DNA from 2 places in the Cellulomonas sp. ES6 genome. Region 2 is predicted to be linked to the other one. Evidence: riboswitches for the same ligand, from Rfam matches in the RefSeq annotation. Region 2 holds a riboswitch; the other holds the start of a gene.
What was found. A riboswitch is a leader RNA that binds a small molecule or an ion and turns the genes downstream of it on or off. The one in region 2 is predicted to bind cyclic di-AMP.

Region 1: it holds a riboswitch for cyclic di-AMP, as region 2 does, so the genes downstream of both, P9841_RS07715 (C40 family peptidase) here and P9841_RS12995 (C40 family peptidase) in region 2, are expected to answer to the same signal.

What each region holds. Positions count from the first base shown of each region.
Region 1 covers NZ_CP125655.1:1,644,328-1,647,722, reverse strand. Annotated here, with positions in the region: gene serC (phosphoserine transaminase) at 1-479, opposite strand, end outside; gene P9841_RS07720 (iron-dependent transcriptional repressor DtxR) at 566-1,264, shown strand; cyclic di-AMP (ydaO/yuaA leader) riboswitch at 1,475-1,674, shown strand; gene P9841_RS07715 (C40 family peptidase) at 1,817-2,446, shown strand; partial or broken gene P9841_RS19100 (HNH endonuclease) at 2,652-2,795, shown strand; gene P9841_RS19095 (HNH endonuclease) at 2,912-3,157, shown strand; gene P9841_RS07705 (universal stress protein) at 3,272-3,395, shown strand, end outside.
Region 2 covers NZ_CP125655.1:2,797,872-2,801,266, reverse strand. Annotated here, with positions in the region: gene P9841_RS13000 (multicopper oxidase family protein) at 1-798, opposite strand, end outside; cyclic di-AMP (ydaO/yuaA leader) riboswitch at 1,110-1,289, shown strand; gene P9841_RS12995 (C40 family peptidase) at 1,414-2,079, shown strand; gene P9841_RS12990 (hypothetical protein) at 2,159-2,608, opposite strand; gene P9841_RS12985 (AAA family ATPase) at 2,684-3,395, opposite strand, start outside.

The DNA.
Region 1 (3,395 bases), 1.2 Mb from region 2:
GGCGCGACGGCGCCGGTGGACGTCTCGTTGTGCGCCCACGCGTAGGCGTCGACGCCGTCGGCGGCCGCGGGCGTCGCCGAGGACCCGGCGGGCACCTCGGTGACGACGGGGTCCTCGAGGAACGGGGCGCGCGCCGCGGCGGCCGCGAACTTGCCGCCGAACTCCCCGAAGACGGCGTGGGCCGACCGGCGCTCCACGAGGCACAGCGTCGCGACGTCCCAGAAGGCCGTCGAGCCGCCGTTCCCGAGCGCGACCTCGTACCCGTCCGGGAGGGAGAACAGCTCGCCGAGCCCGGCGCGCACGCGGCCGACGAGCGAGCGGACGGGGGCCTGGCGGTGCGAGGTGCCGAGGAGGCTGCGGCCGACCTCGGCGAGCGCCCGGACCTGCGCGTCGCGGACCTTCGCGGGCCCGGAGCCGAACCGGCCGTCCGACGGCAGGAGCTCCTCGGGGATGGTCACGGTGGCGGGCGTCACGGTCACGCGCCGCACCCTACGCGCCCGACGCCGCCCGGCGGCAGGACCACTAGCCTGTGGACGGACGTCTGCGTACACAGGAGGGCACCGGCGTGAGTGACCTGATCGACACGACCGAGATGTATCTGAAGACCATCTACGAGCTCACCGAGGAGGGCATCACGCCGCTGCGCGCCCGCATCGCCGAGCGGCTCGGGCACAGCGGTCCCACGGTGTCCCAGACCGTCGCCCGCATGGAGCGGGACGGGCTCGTCGTCGTGTCCGGTGACCGCCACCTGGAGCTGACCGAGGCGGGCCGCACGAAGGCGATGCGCGTGATGCGCAAGCACCGGCTGGCCGAGCGGCTGCTGGTCGACGTCATCGGGCTGGACTGGGAGTACGTCCACGAGGAGGCGTGCCGCTGGGAGCACGTCATGAGCGAGCGGGTGGAGCGCCGGCTCGCCGGCCTGCTCGACCACCCGCACTTCGACCCGTACGGCAACCCGATCCCCGGTCTCGACGAGATCGGGGAGGAGCGCACGCCGGTCGGGTTCCTCGACGGCGTGGAGTCGCTCGTCGCCGTCGCGGCGGCCGCGACCGGCCCGACCACGGGGGTCGTCGCCCGGCTGGGTGAGCCCATCCAGACGGACGTGGACCTGCTCGCCCGCCTCGCGCAGGCCGGCGTGCGTCCCGGCCAGGAGGTCACGGTCGAGAAGGGCGCCGGCGTCGTCACGGTCGGGAGGCCCGGCGCGGAGACGGTGCTCGACCTGCCGCAGGAGGTCGCGCGCCACGTGTTCCTCGGGGTCGGCTGAGGCCCTCGCCCCGCGCCGGTGACGGCGCCCGGCACCGACGGCCCCGCGGTGTGGCACGCGCCACCCGCGGGGCCTCGTCGTGTGCGTGACCAGGGTCCTCGTGGGGGCGTCCGGGTGATCGGCAAACGGATCGTGACCGGAACGTGACAATCGGCTCGGGGGTCGGGTACGGTCGGTCCTGCTCGACGGAACCCTCCTCCGTCAGAGCCCTTGGACGGTACGCCGAGCCCTGCCGCCGCCCGAGGTCCGTACGACTCGCCGGCAGGGGCGGGGAACCACTTGTGGGCACCGGAGACGGTGTCCTTGGGGTGAAGCCGCGCGACGTGACCGGGACCTCCCGGGAGCGTCACGCGGCCGGGTATCTCCACCCGAACCCGACAGCTCACCTCGTAGGCGCCAGGAGAGGCTGTACGTGTCCGCAAGTGCTGTGCGCGCCCGACACCGTTCTGCGCGTCGCCCCGTCACCCCCTGACCGACCTCGCCACCGCCGCCACGGGCACCCTCGCCCAGGCCGGTCGCCGCACCGCCGTCGTCGCGGCCACCACGGGGCTCATGGTCTCCGCGGTCGCCGTCCCGGCCGGTGCCGCGACGACCTCCGGCGACCAGGCCGCGCTGCCGTCGGTCGACACCACCGCGCTGACCGCCTCCGCGAAGACGGTCCTCGACACCGCGCCGGTCGTCACCGCCCCGGCCGACGCCGCGTGGACCTTCGAGGCCCCCGCCGCGACCGCCGTGGTCCCGGAGCCCGAGCCGGAGCCGGAGCCCGAGCCGGTCGTCTCCCGCAGCGCCCAGCGCGCCACGGTCGAGGCCGCCCCGGTCGAGGTCGCCGCCGCTGCCGTGCCGCAGTCGGTCGCCGGCAACGCCGTCCTCGAGATCGCGGCCCGCTACGTCGGCACGCCGTACGTCTCCGGCGGCACGACCCCGGACGGCTTCGACTGCTCCGGCTTCGTGTCCGTGTACGCGCAGCTCGGCATCTCGCTGCCCCGCACGTCGTCGGCGATCCGCGACGCGGGCACGGTCATCTCGGCCGCCGAGGCCCAGCCGGGTGACCTCATCTGGAGCCCCGGCCACATCTCGATCTACGCCGGCGGCGACCAGCAGATCGACTCCCCGCGCCCCGGCAAGACGGTGCAGTTCCGCGCCATCTGGCAGAGCTCGCCGACGTTCATCCGCATCGGCTGAGTCTCCCGGGCACGCACGACGCCTCCAGGACCCCCGCACCCGCCCCGGGTGCGGGGGTCCTGCCGTCCCCGGGGGTCCGCACGCCGCGCACCGGCGCGGCCGGCGCGAAAGACCGGGCCGGTTCCCGGGGTGGGCGCGTACGCTGGCGCTGCTCGCTCCCCAGCGGACCCGTCAGCCAGACGGGCCCCCGGTCAAGGAGTTCGCCGTGCTGCTCCCTGCGCCACCCCGGACGTTGCTCCTCAACGCCAGCCTGGAACCGCTGTGCGTCGTCGCACTGCCGCGCGCCGTCACGCTCGTGATGTCGGGCAAGGCGACGGTGCTCGAGTCGGACGGGCGGGTGCTGCACTCCGAGCACGTCGCCGTCCCGATGCCCGTGGTGCTGTCGCTGACCCGCTACGTGCACGTCCCCGTGCGCCGGCCGCTGCCGCCGACGCGCCGCACCGTGCTCCAGCGCGACGACCACCGGTGCGCGTACTGCGGCTCGCACGCCGACACCGTGGACCACGTGCACCCCGCTCGCGCGGCGGCCGGCACGAGTGGACCAACGTCGTCGCGGCGTGCCGGCGGTGCAACCACCGCAAGGCCGACCACCTGCTCCATGAGATCGGGTGGGAGCTGGCCTGGACGCCGTCGGCCCCGCGGGGTGCGACGGCGTTCCTGCGCGGGGTGGCCGCCGACGAGCCCGCCTGGTCCGCGTACCTCGCCGCCTGAGCGACGGAGCGGGTCAAGGGGACGGCAAGGAAACGCCACGCCCTGCTCCGTGGCAGGTGCGGATCCGGCATGATCGGGGGCACACTGGGGTGTGCCACCAAGGAGGTCGGAGCCATGAAGCGGGACGCGGAGATCCTGGTCGGGGTGGACGGGTCGGCGGCGAGCATGCACGCGCTCGACTGGGCTGCCGGGGAGGCGCGTACGCGACGGCGCCCGCTGCACGTGGTGTGCTCCTACA
Region 2 (3,395 bases):
CTCGACGAGGGGTGCGCCGTCGGTGTGGGTGACGCGCACGTCGAGTGGGAACGTCAGGTCCTGGGTCTTGGCGGTCGAGGCGTTCACCAGCCGGAGCTTGGCGATCTGCCCGCCGGTGATGCTGATCGGCTCGATGTCCTGGCCGGTGCGGCCGTTGACGGTGTCGACGTCGCCGACGACCTCCATGTGACCGGTGGTGCGATCCACGACCCAGTCGTCGAGCACGAGGACCTGGTCGAGGTCGTAGCGCGCGTCCGCGGGTTCGCGGACGATGAACGGTGCATACATGCCGCGATCGACCTGGTCGCGCACCGGTCGTTCGTGTGAGTGGTACCAGTACGTTCCTGGGCGGGCAGCGGTGAACTCGTACCGGTGCTCTCGTCCGGGTTCGATCAGGATGCCTGGACCGTCCTGGTCGGCGGGCACGCTCATCCCGTGCCAGTGGATGTTGGTCGCGGTGTCGGTCGAGTTCGTGACGTCGATCTGCAGCCGCTGCCCTACGTCGACGACGATCGGCACCCCGGCCCCGTGGACGACTTCGCTTGCAGCGTCCGCGTAGAGATACCGTTCGACGGACCGACCACCCAGCGTCATCTCTGCGGTGGTGATGTCGAGGTCGACGACCCCCTGCGTGGTCGCTCCGGTGATGTCGTACCGGTCGACCGCGGGGAGATCGATGCTCTCCTGGACCGCGGTGTCTGCGGCGGGAGCCAGCGCACGGCTGACCGCGAACGCAGCACCGCCCGCGGCCAGGACGACGGCGGTCGTTGCGACGACGACAGGACGACGGCGGATCATGCTCGGGGTGCTCCTCAGGCGATCGATCCGGGGTCTGGGGACCCCTCGGCTCCCGTCTAGCGTCGCTTGTGTAGATCAAGCCGCTTCAGCGGCTTCCATGAAGTTTCGCTGAAGTTCCCGACGAGGCGGTGCGTGCGTCCACGACACACCGTGCGCGAGACGAACGCTCGCGACCAGCGACTTCGCCCGCCCTGCGGGGCGCCGTGCGGCGGTCTCGAGACCTGTTCGCACGCCAGGATTGCGCCGGTGGGCGATGACAGCACCGCATGGGCTGCCTAGCATCGTCGCGACCCAGGCGCCGACTGGGTGGGTCGAGCAGAACGCCGAGTCCTGCCGCTGCTCGACGACCCGCAGACCGCACGGGCAGGAGCGGGGGAACCAGGATGGACGGGCACGTCGTGCCCTTGGGGTGAAGCCGGTCTCGATGGACCGGCCGGGCTGCTCCGGCCCGAACCCGACAGCTCACCTCGCAGGCGGCAGGAGTCGTCGATGCCCGCACGCCCCTTCGCCCGAGCGCGCCACCGCGCGGCCGGGCGCAGCCGAACGCCCCTGACCGACGCACAGGCCGTGGCCGCCTCCGGTCTGTCTGCCGCCGGGCGCCGCACCGGAGCTGCCGTGGCGACGTCGGGCATGGTCGTCTCCCTGGTGGCAGCCCCGGCGTCCGCGGCGGTGCCCTCCCATCACGAGAGCCGGATCGCGCTGCTGGACACTGCACGACTCACGTCGGCGGCCAGAGCGGTGATCGAGTCCGGGCCGGTCGTCGCGACTCCGGCCGAGGCGACCTGGACGTTCGACAATCCCGTTGCTACGGCGGTAACGCCACCGCCGGCCCCCGAGCCGGAGCCGGAGCCGCAGCCCGAGCAGGCCCCGGCTGCGACTCGCAGCACGGCCCGGGACGAGACGCCTGCACCGTCGCCCGGGATCGGGGCGCCCGCGCCGGCCAGCGCGAACGGCAGCGCGATCGTCGAGGCAGCATCGAGCCTCGTGGGGGTGCCCTACGTGTGGGGCGGCACCACGCCCAGCGGCTTCGACTGCTCGGGGTTCACCTCGTACGTGTACGCGCAGGTCGGGGTGACGCTGCCGCGGACGTCCGCGCAGCAGCGGTACGCGGGGGTCGAGGTGCCGCGGGACCAGGCTCAGCCCGGCGACCTGATCTGGTCGCCGGGGCACATCTCGATCTACGCCGGCGGGAACCTGCAGGTCGATGCGCCGGTTCCGGGCAAGGCCGTGCAGATCCGCGAGATCTGGCAGACCTCGCCGGTGTTCATCCGGGTCGGCTGACGCCAGCGCTGTGCGGCGTCGCGGTCGCGCCGTACAGCGCTGTGCCGACGGGCGGCGTGGAGGTGCACCGTCGGGAGCTTCAGCTGTCGGCGGGATGGTGCCCTTCGTGCACGTCGCTGCTGGGGACCGTCGGCTCCTCACCGCTGATGAGCGGCCCGAGGACGAAGGTGGAGAACGCGAAGGCGATCGCGAAGAGCACGAGAGCGCCGGCTGGCAGCCAGAGCGACCCGCTGCGCCTGTGCAGCTTGACCAGCATGGGGACGGTGGCGGCCAGCCCGAGCACGCCGAAGAGGGCGGTCCCGCCGGAACCCGCGACAATCGCAGTACCGACCAACGGGCCGACGTGGTGCAGGACGTGCGGTGCCAGTCCCACCACCGCACCGAGCGCGCTGCTCGCTGCGGACCACAGCGCTCGGGTGCGGGATCGGGGGTTCGTCGCGTCCGCGAGCTGGGCAGGCGTGTCGACCGGTTCCGGTGGCATGGCCACCAGGCTCGACCCGGTGTGCTGAATGTTCCGTTCAGGGTTCATGAAGGTCCGACGAAGTCCCGGGCTGTGACTTTCTCCGGTACGTGGCGGCGATCTTCCGTCGCTCGGAGGCGGTGCCTAGTTGACGCCGATAACGAGGGTGCTGGCGGCCGCTTCAACGACGTCGCTAGTGATGGTCTGCAACTCGTTGATCTTCAGGACGCGTTCGATCTGGGGGAAGAGTCGCTCGAGGAGGCGGAAGTTGCCGCGGGTGATGCGGCTGATCGCGGCGATGGCCTGGGCGTCGGTGAAGTCGTCGGGGTTGACCGTCTTGCCGAGGGTGCGCCAGTGGCGTTGGAGGACGAAGAGCAGCTCGTCGTTGCTCAGGGGCCGGTACTGATGGGCGAAGCCGACGCGACTGTAGAACTGGGGGTAGTGGGTGAACTGCTTCTCGAGCCCAGGCATGCCGATGAGCATCAGGGCGATCTGGTCGCGGTCGTAGCGGTCCCGTAGGAGCTCGAGGGCGGTGGAGCTCAGGCGTTCGGACTCGTCGACGATGACGAGCTGGACGTAGTTGGTGGTGCGCCGGGTGCCCCACCGGTCCACGGGGATGCGGCCGGGGACCTCGAGGTGCTGCTGGATGCAGATGCTGGTGCGCGTGATGATCCGGTCCAGGTCTTCGCGCAGCAGCCGCGGGGTGGTCAGGACCCCGGGTGTGTACAGGGCGGTGCGATTCTTGGCCAGCGCAGCATAGATCTTGGCGTCGTCGTCGCTGCGTGGGCCCCAGTCGGTCAGCAGCTCGTGGGCTTGGTCCCAGTGGGCGTAGCGGCGTGCGGAGACGGTCTTACCG